Regions from separate parts of the Peribacillus sp. GL_122 genome, predicted to be linked through region 1. Evidence: riboswitches for the same ligand, from Rfam matches in the RefSeq annotation. Region 1 holds a riboswitch; each other region holds the start of a gene.
The links. Region 1 has a riboswitch for cobalamin ahead of AC3ISB_RS01880 (hypothetical protein). Riboswitches for the same ligand answer to the same signal wherever they lie in the genome.
Positions count from the first base shown of each region.

Region 2: another riboswitch for cobalamin. It lies ahead of AC3ISB_RS11565 ((2Fe-2S) ferredoxin domain-containing protein); the one in region 1 lies ahead of AC3ISB_RS01880 (hypothetical protein).
Region 3: another riboswitch for cobalamin. It lies ahead of metE (5-methyltetrahydropteroyltriglutamate--homocysteine S-methyltransferase); the one in region 1 lies ahead of AC3ISB_RS01880 (hypothetical protein).

Region 1 is NZ_CM174415.1:371,787-377,912, forward strand. Features, by position in the region: gene AC3ISB_RS01875 (ABC transporter substrate-binding protein) at 99-1,049, opposite strand; gene AC3ISB_RS01880 (hypothetical protein) at 1,053-1,598, opposite strand; cobalamin riboswitch at 1,757-1,976, opposite strand; gene AC3ISB_RS01885 (AAA family ATPase) at 2,175-3,131, shown strand; gene AC3ISB_RS01890 (DUF58 domain-containing protein) at 3,164-4,324, shown strand; gene AC3ISB_RS01895 (DUF4129 domain-containing transglutaminase family protein) at 4,321-6,126, shown strand, end outside.
Region 2 is NZ_CM174415.1:2,396,088-2,402,549, forward strand. Features, by position in the region: gene cbiQ (cobalt ECF transporter T component CbiQ) at 1-560, opposite strand, end outside; gene AC3ISB_RS11550 (energy-coupling factor ABC transporter substrate-binding protein) at 547-858, opposite strand; gene AC3ISB_RS11555 (energy-coupling factor ABC transporter permease) at 860-1,603, opposite strand; gene AC3ISB_RS11560 (hypothetical protein) at 1,624-1,794, opposite strand; cobalamin riboswitch at 1,778-1,973, opposite strand; cobalamin riboswitch at 2,175-2,365, shown strand; gene AC3ISB_RS11565 ((2Fe-2S) ferredoxin domain-containing protein) at 2,516-2,884, shown strand; gene cobJ (precorrin-3B C(17)-methyltransferase) at 2,900-4,555, shown strand; gene AC3ISB_RS11575 (sirohydrochlorin chelatase) at 4,574-5,494, shown strand; gene cobK (precorrin-6A reductase) at 5,491-6,261, shown strand; gene AC3ISB_RS11585 (precorrin-8X methylmutase) at 6,274-6,462, shown strand, end outside.
Region 3 is NZ_CM174415.1:771,953-778,414, reverse strand. Features, by position in the region: gene AC3ISB_RS03705 (aminopeptidase) at 1-332, opposite strand, end outside; gene bcp (thioredoxin-dependent thiol peroxidase) at 344-814, opposite strand; gene AC3ISB_RS03695 (potassium channel family protein) at 877-1,296, opposite strand; cobalamin riboswitch at 1,543-1,734, shown strand; gene metE (5-methyltetrahydropteroyltriglutamate--homocysteine S-methyltransferase) at 1,880-4,186, shown strand; gene AC3ISB_RS03685 (acyl-CoA thioesterase) at 4,183-4,659, shown strand; gene AC3ISB_RS03680 (ABC transporter permease) at 4,701-5,486, opposite strand; gene AC3ISB_RS03675 (ABC transporter permease) at 5,491-6,282, opposite strand; gene AC3ISB_RS03670 (ABC transporter ATP-binding protein) at 6,331-6,462, opposite strand, start outside.

The DNA of each region.
Region 1 (6,126 bases):
ATGTACAGATCGGAAGGGCGTGGCTTCATTGACCTGATGAAAGGTGCGGAAAAAGGAAAAGGATGCGCCGATTAATTTTGGCGCATCCTCCTATCGTGTTATTTGAACAAGTCAGGATAAACAGTTTTTGCTGCGAGTTCAACAGCTTCCCCGATCCTTGGTCCAGGACGTGACATGACATTTTCATCAAGCAAATGGACGTCATCGTTCTTCACCGCATCGATATCTTCCCAGCCCTTACGAGATTTAATTTCACCAACGGCATCATCTGAATACGTGGCGGTGGTGATGATGGATTTAGGGTTCCTTTTGACGATTTCTTCATCGGATACTTTAACCCAGCCTTTTTGGTCATCAAAGATGTTTTTTATGCCGGCAGTGTCCAGGATTTCATTTTGGAAGGTCTCCGATCCTGTTGTATAGATTTCCGGAGCAGGGCTAATTTCAAAGTATGTTTGTTCCTTTTCATCTAAAGTTTTCACTTTTTCTTCGACACTTGTAATTTGGGATTTGATATCTTTCACTAATTCATCCCCTTTTTCGGCAACGCCCATCACTTTAGCAATCTGCCCGATATCACCATATACATCATCGAAATTTGCCGCAGATTTAATGATGAATACAGGGATGCCGGCATCTTCGAGTGGTTTCAGTGCCGTTTCATCACCAATGGTATAAGCAATAATGGCATCAGGTTTCAAGGCAATGATTTTTTCTGCATTTATATTAACAGAGTCTGAAACATGTTCGATATCCTTCGCTTCCTTTGGATAATTATCGAAGTCTGTCACGCCAACGACTTTATCACCCTGTTCAAGGGCAAATAAAATTTCCGTATTGCTTGGCTGTAGTGAAACGACCTTTTCCGGGATTTTCTCGAATTTTATTTTCTTACCAGTATCATCCGTAACGGAATAATCCTTGAATTCTTCGCCCTTTTTAGTCTCTTTATTATCCTTTGAGGATTGATCATCGTTCACTCCGCATCCGGTAAGGAAAAGCGTAAGCATCAGCATGGAAATCCAACTGAATCGTAGGGTTCTCTTCATTATTTATTCCTCCGTTTTCTTTTTCATGGGTTTGGTTGGGTATGATTTACTTATAAAAGGAATCTCCTCGATCCCCTGTTGCTTATTGACATAGACTGCCATCACGAATAACACATTTGCAAGCAAGTGAGCGTAATCAAAAAGTATTCCTGGAATTTCCTTTTCCAGACTTACCTTGTGTAAAGCTCGCACGGACTTTTTGGCTTCACTGCGGCAAGTATGCAAAGTACATGCTGCGGTTGATCCTTGTGGAAGGACGAATGTTTCGATTTGATCCTTCACTTCAGCGACATACCGGTCGTAGATTGCACTTAAACGGTCGAGATCATCGCCGGTAATGGCTAATTTCCCTCGGACTGAACCATTTAAATGGTAAGCCATGGGCAACAATTCCATTAAGTCACGGTATACATCGGGGATGTCCTCAGTTAGCGAGGCGGCCAAGCCGATTTGTGTCGTCAATGAGTCTGTGCGGATTTCAAAATCGACGGTCGATACGGACTCACGCATGTATGGGTAGCATAAAAAACGAAAGTCCTTCTTTGCCATAAATCTTCCTCCTTTTACGTATTGGGTGAATGACCTCCGTATTGCTTTTCCCTGCAAGACAAATAGCCGACCAAGAGTTTTGGTCGGCTTCGGGCATCTATGTATCTATAGTAGAAAAAAGATGGGAGAGCCGTACAATCTCCTATCTTCCGAAGAGCATAATACGATTAAAAAAGGCAGGTCTCCTGGCTTGTGCATCATTTTACTCTAAGAACCTTCCCATTTGGGTTAAATGGACGGTAATCGGCGTGCGATTACATCCTCAAATAGTGGTATGCATCTTATTTCATTAGCACTTACAGTTGCGGAAACAGCTTCGGTTTTAAACCGAATTCCCTATTAAGCTGACAATGCAGCACCTTTTTCTGCAAGGTTCATATTCACTTAGCAACAGTTTACCATACCTTTTTCAATAGACCGCATTAATATTTTTTAGACAAATTCGTTTATGGTTTACCGAATATCTAGTAAACTTACAATGTAAGGTTTAATTGGAGCTTAATGTAAAATCCTTGATATAGAAAAGGTATGAAATAATAGTGATAATGTGAATCTGTGAATCCCGGGAGGTAGAGAATGATTTATAAGCAGGTCAATCAAAAACTGGAAATGGTTCTGGGGAATATCGAAAAGGTGATTATCGGAAAACGAGATATAGCAGAACTAAGTATCGTGGCACTCCTTTCCGGTGGACATGTCTTATTGGAGGATGTTCCGGGCGTGGGGAAGACAGTCATGGTAAGGGCACTGGCAAAATCTATAGGTGCAAGCTTTAAGCGAATTCAATTCACACCTGATTTACTTCCTTCTGATGTTACTGGTGTTTCGATTTTCAATCCTAAGGAACAAGAATTCATTTTTAGGCCGGGTCCGATAATGGGACATATTATTTTAGCCGATGAAATTAACCGGACCTCGCCGAAAACTCAGTCTGCATTGCTTGAAGCCATGGAAGAGGCAAGTGTGACGATTGATGGTGTCACAAGGGGATTGGAGAAGCCGTTCTTCGTAATGGCGACACAAAATCCGATCGAGTACGAGGGAACATATCCGCTTCCGGAGGCTCAATTGGATAGATTCCTATTAAAAATGAAAATGGGCTATCCAGGTGTGGAAGAAGAGATAGAGGTTCTTAATAGAGCTCAATACACGGTACCGCTTGAAGAGCTGGAATCCGTCATCACATTGGATGAATTGATAGAATTACAGGCTGAGGTAAAAGCTGTGATAGTGGACGACACAATAAAACGATATATTGTTGAATTGGCGAATCGAACACGTGCGCATGAAGGGGTCTATTTAGGTGTAAGCCCGCGTGGATCGATAGCATTGATGAAAGCATCCCAAGCTTACGCGCTGATCCAGGGCAGGGACTATGTTCTGCCGGACGATGTTCAATATTTAGTTCCATTCGTATTTTCCCACCGGCTTATTTTGAAACCTGAAGCGAATTATGATGGCTTCGATGCTGGAATGGTGATACATGAAGTTGTGGCGACAACACAGGTGCCTGTGAAGCGGGCTATGACCTAATGCGCAAATTCATCAACATTTTAAGGGGAAATATGAGTGTGGTCGGACTTGTATTACTCATGACCGTTTCCTTTTGCTATGCAATGTTTCAAGGCGGTTTTGTCAGTTGGTTCATTTTTTATTCGTTTTTGCCGTTTTCTGTGTACGCTTCGATTCTGCTGTTTTATCCGCTGCATGATTTGACCGTTGAGAGAAAGGTCAATAAAAGGGAATGCCAGGCCGGCGAATCTGTTGAAATAGCATTGACGTTTACCCGTAAAAACCGGCTGCCCCTATTATTTATGGTGATAGAGGAGGAATTGCCTCAGCGGCTGGAAGATACGGGATTCCAAAGGAAAATAATTATCTTTCCGGGATTCAGGCGTACTTTCAGCATGTCATATACCTTGGAAGACATGGAGCGTGGAGAGCATTCGTTTCAATCGATCCGCTTTTGGATTGGGGACTTTTTCGGGTTAGTCGAAAAGGAAGCGATATATAGTTCACCTCTGAAAATAACTGTTTTTCCTCGTTATCATGAGCTTGCCTACAGTGATCTTGATCGAGTGTTCAATCAGGGGGCAGTTGTTTCAACAAAGAAAACACAACGTGAACATTCAGTGGTATCCGGAGTAAGGGAATATCAGCCAGGCGATCAGTTATCATGGATTAATTGGAAGGCGACGGCCAGAACGAGTGAAATCATGACGAAGGAATTCGAAGTGCAGAAAAACCGGGATGTATTCATCATGCTTGATGATAAGCCGTCGGATTTATTCGAAGAATCCATTGTAATGGCGGCTTCCGTTGCCCACGCCATGTTAAAGAAAGGCATGGAAATTGGGTATGTGAGTATGGGATCGAGGATGATCATACCGGCAGCAGCAGGCAATAACCAGAAACGAAAGATTTTTTACAGACTTGTTAAAGAGGAGCCGAGTGTTGTAAACGCATTGAACAAAAACGTCAGGAAGGGAATTCTTCCGGCAAACGCTTGTGTGATATTCATCGTTTCAGACTTAACATTAGAAAAGGTGGACATATTGAGTGCTTTCCGGCCTAATCAGGGATTAATGTTATGTGTTAAGAAACAGGCGGATCTTACTGATGAGGAAAGGTTGTCAAGTTCTACAGCTGTTTCGAGGGGGATAAAGGTTAGCTTTTTTGAACATGGCCAACTAAAGATTGATAGATCAGAGGTGATGGCAAAATGAATGTCACTACCGAAAAGTTGGAAAGGTTCATGCATGTCCTGATGTATGTATTTGGTCTGGTGTTGATTACTGAATGGTTAAGGCCTGTCGATAAACTCACCGATACAGGTAATATCATCATTTTTATCTTATTTTTGCTCTATTCCCTGCTACTGCATTATTTCCGCATACATTGGTCAATCCGATTTATTCTCATTAGTGCTTATATAATGATTTCATTACAGTTCCTCCATTCAAAAGACGCTTTATTTCAATTGTCATGGCTGAAAGGATTTCTAGCGGATTTTAAGGGCAATCTTGGTTTTATATATGATGGGAATTGGGAGTTGATCACAAATCCATTTCGAACGTTGCTATTTTTTGTCCTTCTTTGGCTTGTAACATATTTGATCCATTACTGGGTGATGGTGAGGCAAAGCATCTTTTTCTTTTTTATGTTAACGGTGATTTTTATATCTGTACTTGACACATTCACTCCTTATGTGGGGGATATGGCAATGATTAGAATCATCATCATCGGCTTCTTGATGCTAGGCTTACTGTCCCTGCTGCGGCTAACGATACAGGAGAGGATTAAGTTTCCGATGGCTTCCATCAATAAGTGGATCTTGATGCTGACCGGCATGATTTTGGTAAGTGTCCTTGTTGGTTTCGCTGCCCCGAAGCTCTCTCCGCAGTGGCCGGACCCAGTGCCTTATATTACTTCCTATTCTGATAAAGCGGGGAAAGAAGAAGGTGGTTCGAAGCGTAAAAGTGTCGGATATGATGAAGACGATTCGGAACTTGGCGGTTCGATAGAGCCGGATAGTTCCATCGTTTTTTATAATAATGCTCCTGCAGGACATTACTGGAAAGTCGAGAACAAGGATACTTATACCGGTAAAGGGTGGGTTTCGATACTGGAAACGGACTTTCACACTTTTTCCAACGGACAGGATATGGCTTCTTTAGATATTTACGACGTACCTGAAGTGGTGAGGACAGAAGAAATGACGGCAAAAGTGTCCATGACGGAATCATATTCCCATATCCTTCATCCGCAGTCCGGGTATTTAAAAAAGATTGAGGCCAAAAACGGGATGGATTTCAAATATTATCAGGGTATGGACAAAGTTATTTCCGAACAGGATAATGGCGAACGACTGTCCCTGAAAGAGTATGAGCTTTTCTATGATATGCCGAGTTTTGATATAGCTGAGTTAAGGAAGGTAACGGATCCCGACGAATCGATGGATTTAATAATGGAAAAAAACACTCAGCTTCCAGAGGGGTTGCCAAACCGGATATATGAATTGGCATCCCGGCTTACAAGGAATGAAACGAATTGGTACGATAAAGCAAAAGCTATTGAGGATTATTTTGACGGACCTGAATTCATTTATTCTAAGGACGATATTCCGTATCCGGAGAGCAATCAAGATTATGTCGATCAATTTTTATTCGAGACACAGATAGGGTATTGCGATAATTTTTCAAGTGCAATGGTCGTTTTACTAAGAGCCGCCAATATACCTGCAAGGTGGGTAAAGGGTTATACGGAAGGGGAAAAATCAATCCTTGATGGCGAATCCGTTTATAAGGTGACCAATAATAATGCTCATTCCTGGGTCGAGGTTTATTTTGCAGGGATAGGCTGGGTTCCCTTCGAGCCGACAAAGGGTTTCGATGGGGAAGTTGAATTTTACGATTCGGAATTGAAACAGGAAGTGATGAACCCTGAAGAAACCCCAACTAATGAAGAGCAAACAAAGAAAGAGACCAGGGAACTTCATGATACACCCGATAGGGAAACTCAATCATCC
Region 2 (6,462 bases), 2.0 Mb from region 1:
CCATACCCCAGCCGTGAAGCTTGTGATTGGTGAATGGCCAAAGCTGTATCTAAAAAAATAAAGATGAAGCGATAGGTCAGCTCTATTAAATCGACCAATAAGGAAGGCACTTTAAGTTTTCGCATCACCGATAGGATGACGGTAATGGGTGTAGTCAAGGTAAGGAAATATAAACAGCTGATGCTGCCTAATACGACAGTGATCAAATTGATCACTGTACCTATGCTGTCATCGCTGATGAAAATTTGCCAGTTCCCGACCTTCCAGGACCACCATATATTCGAAATCGAAGTAAATTTGCTTGTAAAAGAAAAAAGGATGGTAATTGTTCCTGATAGTATAAAAAATCCTGGTAATAGAAGTAATTTAAGATAATAAGAAAGCGGGATTTTTGCCCCAAAAATGATTAAAGCACTCATCACCGTAAAAGTGATGAGCGAAACGGTCATATCCCTTACCGTTAACGAAAATAGCAAAAGGGAGAGTGCAAAAACCATCTTTTCCAACGGATGTACATCCTTTAGCCCATTGAAATAGGCATATTTATCAATGAGTAACATGATTCGATTTTTCGGGAATTTCTTGTTTGGTTTGCTTATTTCTTTGTCTCGTTACACCTATGAAATAACCAATGAAACCAGCTCCGATTGCAGCTTGCAGCGCAAATAATAAGCTTTCGGTTTCTGCACCTGGCGGCTCCCAAATACTGTTGAACCATGGCTTGTATTCCGGCTGGATTTTAGTGATGGCTTCTTCAGCTTCGCCATCGGCACCGCCAAATTCCGTTCCTTGTTGTGTGATTAACGGTATGGTAGCAAGAATGACGACCAGGAAAAGCAGCAGTAAACTTTTTTTCATGTTAACGGGCCTCCTTAGATAAAACTCGCAGCAATTTCAATTCGCCTAGATTGTATTTTTTTAAGAAATTCATCACGACGACTGTCAATAACCCCTCACTGATTGCCAAGGGAATTTGGGTCAGGGCAAAAATCCCTGCAAATTTACTGAAAGAGGCCATGAATCCTCCTACCTCGGATGGAAAAGCAAGAGCAAGTTGAACGGAAGTCACCACATAGGTTCCCAAATCTCCAAAAGCAGCTGCCAAGAAAACGGCAAGTGAAAAAGACCACCCCAATTTAGTTGCGCCCTTGAAGACGAAGTAAGCAATGAACGGTCCGCAAACGGCCATGGAAAATGCATTGGCCCCTAATGTCGTCAATCCTCCGTGAGCCAGTAAAACAGCTTGAAATAACAGAACGATGGAGCCAACGACACTCATGGCCAATGGTCCGAATAAAATGGATCCCAAACCAACTCCGGTAGGGTGTGAAGAACTTCCCGTAACGGAAGGAATCTTTAGGGCCGATAAAATGAATACAAATGCACCCGATAGGCCAAGCATCATTTTTGTTTCTGGGTTTTCCCTTACTTTGGATCTAATGGACCGGTAACCCAAGATTAAAAATGGAAGGGTAACGGCCCACCAGAATATAGCCCATTCAATGGGTAAAAAGCCCTCCATGATATGCATGGCCATTGCCCTTTTTGGGACAAAAAGCAGTAAAATGACAAAATAAATAATTTTCCAATTGGTTCTTTTCATTCTTTCTCCTTTCAACACTTTTAATTTTTCTGATCAATCTTGAGAAGAAAGGCGCGCCCAACATAAAAAGCACTTCTCTCAAAGGAAAGAAGTGCGTAATGAACAGGAATTTTGCAGCATAAACCAACCATGGGCCTTTCTGCCTGATCCGCACACCCATCCTCGTAGGTTGAAACAGTTTCACGCTTCATGGCAGGTCTCCTGGCTTTGGTTCATCATCCCATTACATCCTTCCCATCTAATTTGACAGTGGATTAAAGTTAAAGTAATAGGACTTCCCTTTACAGTGGCGGGACCGCTCCGGATTTTCACCGGCTTCCCTTTTAAGCTGAATTCCGAAAAATTCAACACCATAAAACTTATGTAATTATTTAGAAAATTCTCGTATAGTGTACCATAAAGAAATAATTCCAGCTACACTATATTTTTTTTTTGACTAAGTTTGTTGCAAGGAAAGGCCTGTGGGAAGGATATACTCTATTAAACTTTTCTAAACAGTCGGAATAAACTATTGAATTTTGATAAAGTTGTTATATGATAGATAAAGTTAGTTAGAAATGTATATTAAAACCAAATATTATATTTTAAAAGTGCTCTTGTGTGAATAAGCAAGGGATAATAGGGAAATCGGTGAAAATCCGATGCAGCCCCCGCTACTGTAAACGCTGATGAAATTGTCGATAGCCACTGGCATTGTTGCCGGGAAGGGACAAAGTAAAATGAAGCGTAAGCCAGGAAACCTGCTTTTAAAATTGCATGATACTTTTCGGAGGGAAAGGTAGAAGGACTATGACGATTTTGGGAGATTGGGCATTCTTGCCTGGGGCTCCTCATTCATATAGTTTTTTTAAACCTTGACTCTTATGTTAAGGTTTTTTATTTTGCCTTTTCCCTGAACGCAGGAGGAAGAAGATGACTACTTGGAACTTAATGGGTACAAATACACATCTGTTGATTTGTAATGGAAGCAGCTGCATGAAGAAGGGCGGGGAAGAAGTAACCCAAGCGATTCGCGATGAAATTGCTTCCAAAGGACTGGATTTGAAAATCCATACAACCAGGACACGGTGTAACGGAAGATGTAAGGATGCCTGCGTTGTGATTGCCTATCCTCAAGGAAACTGGTATCGAGTGGAAACGCCTGATTTCGGTCGCCAGATTGTCAGCCATATTGATGATGGGGAGTTTGTTCCACAAATGATCTACCAATTCAATGATGGGGAAATGACACCGAATCCAGATTTTCCTGCTCATACGGGTATTTCAAAGAACAAAGCGTAAAAAGGAGATGTCTTAATGAGTACAAACGGTAAATTATTCGTCGTGGGCTTTGGGCCAGGGAATTTTGAACACATTACCAAACGTGCTGTCGAAGCCCTTCAAGAAAGTGACTACATCATTGGTTATAAAACTTATGTTGAACTCATTCAGGGACTGCTCACAGATCAAACGATTATTAGTACGGGTATGACTGAAGAGGTATCACGTGCACAGGAAGCAGTGAAACAAGCGGAGCTGGGTAAGAAAGTTGCGGTAATTTCCAGCGGGGATGCCGGAGTTTACGGAATGGCTGGCTTGGTTTATGAAGTATTGATTGAAAAAGGCTGGAAAGAAGAAACTGGAGTGGGCATTGAGGTCATTCCTGGCATTTCGGCAATCAACTCTTGTGCATCATTACTTGGGGCACCAGTCATGCACGATTCGTGTACGATCAGTCTCAGTGATCATTTAACTCCTTGGGAACTGATCGCTAAAAGGGTTGAAGCAGCTGCAATGGCAGACTTTGTCATTGCCCTGTATAATCCGCGCAGCGGCAGGCGGACCAGGCAAATTGTTGAAACACAGAACATTCTCCTTCGCTACCGTTCGCCCGATACACCTGTCGGGTTGGTGAAAAGTGCTTATCGCGATAGGCAGGATATTGTCATAACCAATTTGAAAGATATGTTGAATCACGATATTGGAATGTTGACCACCGTCATTATTGGTAATTCATCCACCTTTTTATATGATGACAAAATCATCACACCAAGAGGCTATCAGAGGAAATATACTTTGAATTCGGAAAAGCAACCATTGAAGCCGCATCAGCGTCTGCAAAAAGAAGCGGAACCGTGGGCATTAGATCAAGAAGCCGATTCTGTGCAAGAAGTCTTCATCGAATCCGCTGGGGGAGTTGGATTACTTACAAAAGCACCAGAAAAGAAGCCAGCTTCCTTTGAAATGGCAATGGAAGCACTGTCAAGAGTCAAGGGTCAAACCGTTCAGCAATCCATTGAGCCAATTGTTCAGCAAAAAATGGAGTCGGTATTCGAACTTGCCGTTAGTCCAGGTGTGGCGAATAAACAATTCACTCCCAAACAAATGATGACACTTGCGGAAGTTGTCGGGGAAAAGGGCACGATGGAATACACGCCAAATCATAAAATCGTATTAAAGATTCCGACAACGGATCCGGAAGTCATTACGGGGAAATTGCAATCAGCAAACTTTCTATTATCGCCGATTGGAGATGTACTGACATTAAAAGCCTGTGATTTCTGTGATGGTGAAAAAACGGAATCCATTCCTTATGCGGATGAAATACATCGGGTGCTTGGCGGAATGAAAATGCCCAAGGAACTTAACATCGGTTTTAATGGGTGTGGGATGGCTTGTTATAGTGCTGTGATGGATGATATCGGGATTGTCTTCCGAAAAGGGAAGTTCGACTTATTTCTTGGAGCTAAACCGGTTGGAAGAACAGCCCATCCAGGTCAGCCGGTTGCGGAAGGCATTGAACCGGAACAGCTTGTTGAACTGATTACGGACATTGTCGCGGAGTATAAGCAAAATGCCCATCCAAATGAGCGGCTTTTTAAATACTTCAAACGTTCGAAAAAGATACAGAATTTTTCTTATCAGGACATCGCTCCAAAAATAAACATAGAGCCTGCGCCTTGTGAGGACTAATCAAGAGGGGGAAAGTAAATGAAAGCAGTTTTGTTCGTAGGACACGGAAGCCGCTTGGCTTCGGGAAACGAAGAAGTCCTTCATTTTATTGAAAATATGATTCCGGCATTGGATGAGCGCTTCCTTGTAGAAACGTGCTTCTTGGAATTTGCGGCACCGAATATATCCAAAGGCATTGATAATTGTGTAAAACGAGGGGCTACTGAAGTTATCGTCATACCGATCATTTTGTTGCATGCAGGTCATTCGAAATTACATATCCCAGCTGAAATAGAAGATGGGAAAACAAAGTATCCAGAAGTGAAATTCACATATGGCCAAACGATCGGGGTCCACCATGATGTATTGACAATCCTGACAGACCGTCTTGAGGAAGCGGGATTCGATACAACCTCTGAACATGCTGAGACAGCAATATTGCTAATTGGCCGAGGTGGCAGTGATGCTGATGCAAATAGTGATATATATAAAATTTCACGATTATTATGGGAAAAATTAAACGTTAAATGGGTCGAAACAGCTTTCATGGGTGTAACGGACCCGCACGTTGATGAAGGCATTGAGCGATGCACCCGCTTAGGGGCAAAAAAAGTAGTGATGCTGCCATATTTCCTCTTCACAGGGGTGTTGATGGAAAGAATGGAGGATATGCTGAAAGGCTATCAAGAGCTATATCAAGATCAAGAATTCATTTTGGCGAAGTATTTTGGATATCATCCAACATTACAGAACATTCTGCAAGAACGTGTAATTGAAGCTAGTGAAGGCAGATCAAGCGGGGCACGTGATTTGGAAAACTATCGTAAACATGTCGAGGAACATGGGCATGCCCACCATCATCACCATCACGACCACGATCACGATCACGATCACCATCACGACCACGACCACGACCATCACCACGATCACGATGGGCAAGTGGTGGGGACGTCAAAATGATTTTGTTTTTGGCGGGTACAAGTGATGCAAGGGAATTAGCTATTGAGATGCAGCAGGTGGGATTCAAGGTTTTGGCAACTGTTGTAACCGGGTCGGCGGCTAAAAGTTTGCAAGATGCAGGCATATCCACCCGGATTGGCCGATTAACTGCAGAGGATATGACATCTTTAATTTCTGAAAAAGGTTTTCAGGCTGTAGTTGATGCAAGTCACCCATTTGCCGAAGAAGCATCCAAAAACGCCCTTAACGGAGCAAAGGCAGCAAATGTCCCTTATATTCGTTATGAGCGTGAAAGTCAACGGTTTCAGAATGATAAATTGATAGTTGTCCGTGATTATGAAGAAGCTGCCAAACTTGCCGCTGCGAAACGGGGAGTCATCATGCTCACGACCGGAAGTAAAACCCTAGCCGTGTTCGCAAAAGAATTGCTAGGGCTCGAGAATACCAGAGTCATAGCGAGAATGCTGCCACGCATGGACAATATGGAAAAATGTGCGCAGCTGGGCATTGAACAAAAAAATATCGTTGCGATTCAAGGTCCATTTTCCAAAGAATTAAATAAAGCTCTATATGAACAGTATGGCGTCACATTGATGATAACGAAAGAAAGTGGCAAGGTCGGTGCGGTTGATGAGAAATTGGAAGCCGCGTTGGAATGTGGAATAGAAACGATTATGATATCGCGACCGGATGTTGACTATCAAAATGTTCATTCCAGTTTTGATCATGTCATCGCCGAGTTGAATAAACAGCTAAATGAAAAATAGGAGGAATGCAAGATGGATTTTAAAACGGATTTTAAACCACTAACGGTAGACCCAGACAAAATATATGATTATAGCTTCTCGATCATAGCCGAAGAAATGGGCAATCATGATTTTTCTGAAGATGAATGGAAGATCGTCCGCCGGGTCATTCATGCTTCAGCGGATTTTGAATTGGGAAGAAGTGTCATCATCCATCCAAAT
Region 3 (6,462 bases), 400 kb from region 1:
TGCCTCTCGATGGGAACATCAGTCATTTCCACATCGTTTTCTTCCCCTGTGATGATAATGACTGCATCGATATCCGTATATTTCTTCAGAGCCCATTGCGAAGATGTGTCAAGTTGTTCCTTCACATTCCCTTGTAACAGGTGGCGGCTTATCTCATCGTCTTCGAGTTCTACATATGGATAAGCACCCACTCTGTATATTTCATCAATCAGCTCTTTCAATAACGGTTTCGTGTTGATATGCCCCCGTATGAGGATTCTCTCTTTTGGCTGTATTTGTATCGAATGATGAATCAGCCTGGCTGCAAGCTTCGTTATTCGCTCATCCTTCATCTGCCTGTCCCTTATTTTTCGAGGTCGCGAAGAGTTTCAAGCGCTTCTTCGACGTGGCCTTTGACTTTTACTTTACGCCATTCTTTGACTACCTTACCAGCCTTATCTATCAGGAAAGTTGAACGTTCAATGCCCATATACTCCTTGCCGAAGTTCTTTTTCAATTGCCACACATCAAATGATTCGGCCGCTTCATGATTCTCGTCAGCCAGCAGCAGAAAAGGCAATCCATGTTTTTCGATGAATTTTTCATGACGTGCCGCTGGATCTGGGCTAATACCAATGATGACCGCGTTCAATTCCTCGAATTGCTCATTATGGTCCCGGAAATCACAGGCCTCCGTCGTGCAACCTGGCGTCATGTCTTTTGGATAAAAATATAAAACAATGTTTTTCCCCTTTAAATCCGATAGGGAAACCATTTCACCATTGTTTGCAGGGAGTTTGAAATCAGGTGCTTTTTCTCCAATTTTAACAGTCATATTGAACCCTCCATTTCTTTCATTATGGTAAGAGTACCCAATAATCGAAAGAAACACAACTTTCATTTACCCTTCCTATCTTTCTGCTCCAAATCGATAACTGTCCGAATTACGAACGCTGCCGGCAGTGTATACCCGATGAAAGCCTGAATGGTAGCTATCATCCTGCCCATGCCAATCGGGGCTATATCTCCATACCCTACAGAAAACATCGTCATCGCACTGAAGTAAAAGGAAGTCTTCAACTGTTCATAGAAAGTGCCATCCAACCGATTGCCCATATCAAGAATCACCGAATGATTCTGAAGCTCGTATAATAAATAAATCAGTGCAAATCCAACCAATATCGTCGCATATAAATTGCCAAGCCACAGCATATCCTCCAGAGAAAACTTCTTTCCTCCCGACTCAACAAGAAATAACGTACGAATGCTCATCACCATGCAAAAAATGATTCCTGCAATCAAGATGTAGAAAGTCATCCCCCACGCCCCATTTCAAAACGCCACTCTCTCTATACATACTCCCTGTCCAAACAATATATTCTTTTTTAGGTACAGACCTCATACTTATCAACCACACACTCAATAAACTGATTCTTTTCCCGAATCTTTTTTTCCATGTTGACCCTTTTGGTCGGATATGTTAAGATTGTCTAAATTTTTATAATAGTTTTTATTTTAAAAATCTTCGGCCTGCAAACAGTTTATAAAGGCAGGTTTTGTAAAATTTCATATGTGGAAATAGGTTCCTAATTTTAAATTAGGATTAAAAGGGAAGTCCGGTGTAATTCCGGCACGGTCCCGCCACTGTAATGGGAGTGTTAGCGCCATCCAATATGCCACTGATCAAAAGATCGGGAAGGCCGCCGCTAATGATAATCCCTAAGTCAGGAGACCTGCCTATTTCGACAACACTGTTTTAACCTACGGGAGATAGGGAGGTGTTAGGGACCTTATAATTGTAAGGGGCATTCTGCATGCCTCTTATTTTAAGCATTTCTAACTTTCTCTTTTGACGGTTGGGGATGCTTTTTTTATTGTTCAATAAAATGAATGTAGGAGGATGGGAATTTTGAAAAGCAGTAGTTTGGGTTACCCACGAATCGGGGAAGATCGTGAATGGAAACGTACATTGGAAGCTTACTGGTCAGGTAAAATCGATGAAGCGGAATTTACGGCACAACTAAAGGCAATCCGTTTAGGCAACATACAAAAACAAAAGCAACGGGGCATTGATATCATTCCTGTCAACGACTTCACTTTCTATGATCAAATGCTCGATATGTCCGTCATGTTCGGTCTTGTACCTGAACGTTATTCAGCCTATGAAGGCGGTAGGGTTCCCCTTTCCGTATATTATTCAATGGCTCGCGGAAACAATGATCAAGTCGCTTCCGAAATGACGAAATGGTTCAATACGAACTATCACTATATTGTCCCTGAATTAAAACTGCCACAGCTGACTTTAACAGAAAATAAACCACTTGCAGCATATCGGGAAGCCAAGGAAAAGCTAGGGATTGAAACGAAGCCCGTGTTGATTGGACCTTATACCTTCATCTCCCTTTCCAAAGGCTTCAATAAACAAGAGATCCCTAGTATCATCCTGAGCTTGCTTCCCCTATACACGCAAATCCTGCGGGAGTTGGAGCAAGAAGGCGTGAAGTGGGTACAAATGGACGAACCTTCTCTTGTTTCATCCATTTCCAAGGATGATATGCAAACTGTTACTTACCTATATGAAAAGCTGAATGAAGCAGCACCAAACCTGAACATCATGCTACAAACATACTTTGATGCCGTGGAACACTACCAAGAAGTCATCGAATTAAAAGTCCAAGGAATCGGTCTTGATTTTGTACATGATAAAGGGAGGAATCTAAGTAATCTTGAAGCATTCGGCTTCCCAAAGGACAAAGTGCTTGCTGCAGGTGTGATTGACGGAAAAAACATTTGGCTATCTGATTTATCGAAAAAAATTCAATTAATCGAGACTCTTAAGAAAAAGGTAGCCGAAGACCAAATCTGGCTTCAGCCCTCTTGTTCCCTGCTTCATGTCCCAGTGACCGTTCGGAATGAAACCGCACTTTCAAAAGAAGTGAAACAGGCCCTTGCTTTCGCTGATGAGAAACTTGAGGAAATCACACTCTTGGTCAAAGGGAATAATCAAGGCTTTGAAGCAATCACCGAAAAAGTCGATGCCAATAAATTTACGGTTCAAACGTTAGCAAGTTCAAATGCACGGAATCATGGGACTGTACAATCGAAAGTCGAAAAGGTTAAAAGCAGGACCGCCGGCCGTCACATTCCATTTAAAGAGCGTTACCAAAAACAACAGGAATTTTTCAAATTGCCTTTCCTTCCTTCGACTACCATCGGTAGCTTTCCGCAGACATTTGAAGTTAAACAAGCACGCGGGAAATTCAAAAGAGGAGAATGGACCGCTCAGAAATATGAAACATTCGTAAACGAAGAAATCGGCAGGTGGATCGAAATCCAAGAAGAAATCGGTTTGGATGTTCTCGTTCACGGGGAATTCGAACGGACGGATATGGTTGAATACTTCGGCCATAAGTTAGGCGGTTTCGTCTTTCTGGAAAAGGGTTGGGTACAATCCTATGGGTCCCGCTGCGTGAAACCACCAGTCATCTACGGCGACATCCATTTCATCGAACCGATGACAGTAAGGGAAAGTGTGTACGCACAATCACTGACGAAGAAGACGGTAAAGGGAATGCTTACAGGTCCTGTTACGATTTTAAATTGGTCATTTGTCCGTGATGATATTTCCAGGGAGAATGTTTGCTATCAGCTGGCACTCGCTTTGGAAAAGGAAGTCATTGCATTGGAATCCGCTGGAATTAAAATGATTCAGGTTGATGAGCCTGCACTTAGAGAAGGTCTGCCATTGAAAAAGAACGATCGCGACGAGTATTTAAACTGGGCTGTGAATTCATTCTTGATATCCACATCAAGCGTGGAGGATACAACCCAAATTCATACGCATATGTGCTATTGCGACTTCAACAGTTTCATGGATGTCATCTCCTCCCTCGATGCTGATGTAATTTCCATCGAAACATCTCGTAGTCATGGGGAGCTTGCTTCCGCATTCGAGGAAAAAACATATGAAAAAGGTATTGGCCTGGGTGTGTATGATATTCACAGCCCGCGTGTGCCCGCAGTGGAAGAAATGGTCGATATGATTGAACGGGGCATCAAGGTATTGGATAAAGACCAGTTTTGGATCAATCCCGACTGCGGCCTGAAAACAAGGGGTATCCCGGAAACCGTCGCTTCCCTGAAAAACATGGTCGAAGCAGCAAAAATCGTCCGTGAAAACCTTTTAGCCAAACCAACAGGCCAATGATTGAAAAGAACGTTGCCCATCCAACACAGCAGTCACGGACTTTTTTAACCGACCTTGTTTTTCCACCGGATACAAATCATCACAATACCATCTTTGGCGGAAAAGTAATGGCATATGTTGATAAAATAGCCTGCATTTCAGCTATGCGTCATTGTCGAAAACCCGTTGTGACTGCTTCAAGCGACTCTTTTGATTTTTTGGCCCCCATCAAGACAGGGGATGCGATCAACCTTGAAGCTTATGTCACCTGTGCTCATCGCACATCAATGGAGGTATTCGTGAAAGTGGAGCGTGAGAACCTATTAACAGGTGAAAAACAGCTTACGGCACGCGCTTTTTTAACGATGCTCGCCATTGATGAAGACGGTAAGCCGACAAACGTACCTCAGGTCATACCGGAAACGGAAGAGGAAAAGCAGCAATATGTTGAAGCACAAGCAAGATATATTGAAAGAAAGAAAAAACGGAACTAAACAAAAACCCCTTCAACATGAATGCTGTTGAAGGGGTTTTTTTAGTTCCCTGCCCCGCGGTACCTCTTCACTCCCTGATTCCATATGAAAACGGATATCACGAAAAAGGAAACCCCGATTACAGGTGTGGCAAATGCATATGCATACCACTCTTCTTTTCTTAGGAAATAAGATGCCGGATAGACACCAACAAACGCGAATGGCAGCACCCATGTAAGGACAAAACGGATGACCTTATTATAAATATCAACTGGATAGCGCCCGTAGTTCCCGATATTGTACATCATTGGCATGATGGATGTTTTCGCATCCGACCAGAACCCAATACTTGCTATCGCAACGAATATGGCTGCATAAGCAAGGGCCCCGCCTATTGCAAAAATGATGAAAAGAATCGGGTCATACCACGCAAGCTGAAGATCCAATGAAATCCCCGAATAGAATATAATGATCAAACCGGTCACAACACCAAATAACGCTTCTAGTTCGATTCTTTCTAAAATGACTTGAAACAGGCTATGTATCGGTCTTGTTAATATCCGATCCATTTCACCTTTGACGATATAGCGGTCATTAAAATCCCAGATGTTGAAAAAGGCAGAAAAAAGGGCAAATGGGATAAGGAAGAATCCATAAATGAATATGATTTCTTCCCGGCTCCAGCCGCTTAAAAATTGGGTATGCCCAAAAACGACTAAGATAAATACCAGATTCACGACCTGATTCAGCAGGTCAGATAGGATTTCCATGAAGAAATCGGCTCTATATTGCAATCTGGTTTTCATATATTGACTCACATATTGAAAAAACATCGATACATAAAACATCCCGTCAACCTCCTTGAATAATCAGCTGTTTTTTTGCGACTATCCATAAAAGCTGAATCGGTATTATGAGAATGATGCACCAAATTAACTGCTGTAAAAGCGCCATGGCAATTTCGCCTGAACTGTACCCGTTCGTAAAAATCATGCTTGGTACATAGCTGATCCCTTGAAAGGGTAAATATTTCATCACTTCCTGCGCCCATACCGGATAGAAACTGATGGGCAGCAGCAGACCGGAAAATAAATCAATGATAACCCTTTTAGCCCGGATCAATCCGGCATTATTATATAAGAAAAAGGTAGTGATCCCCGTCAATAAGTTAATCTGTGTATTGATGATGAAGCTGAACAGCAAGGAAATGCCGAACATCCCCCACGTAGCCGGCTCGTGCGGCAATTCGATAGGAAAAATGAAAGCTACCAGCAGCATTCCTGGAATCGAGAAGAAGAAGAAACGGAATATCCCTTCCCCAAGTCCTTGCATCGTTTTCATGCCTAAATAGTTATACGGCCGGATCATTTCAATGGCGACCTTGCCGTCTTTAATTTCAGTGGCGATTTCGCGGTCAATATTATTGAAATAAAAAGCGCGTGCCATCCATGCAACCGCGACATAGGTTGTCATCTGCATACTTGAAAGTCCTTCGATGGAGCTTTTTTCCCCATATATCGCATTCCATAAGAAATAATAGGCACCGATATTAATGCTATAAATTAAAATGCCGGTATAATAATCTGTTCGATACGCAAGCATCATCAAAAAACGCATGCGGATCATTGCAAGATACTTTCCCATGGCCCTCTCCCTTCTTGATAGACACGTTGTTTCTTAATGATAAGAGAGTCAGACAGTGCCTTCTTCGTAAATGTTGCGAACAATCTCTTCAATGGACGTTTCATGGATTTTGATGTCCTTTATTTTAAAATGAGCTACAACAGCCGAAACAAGCTGTGAAATATGATCACTTTCTTCTTT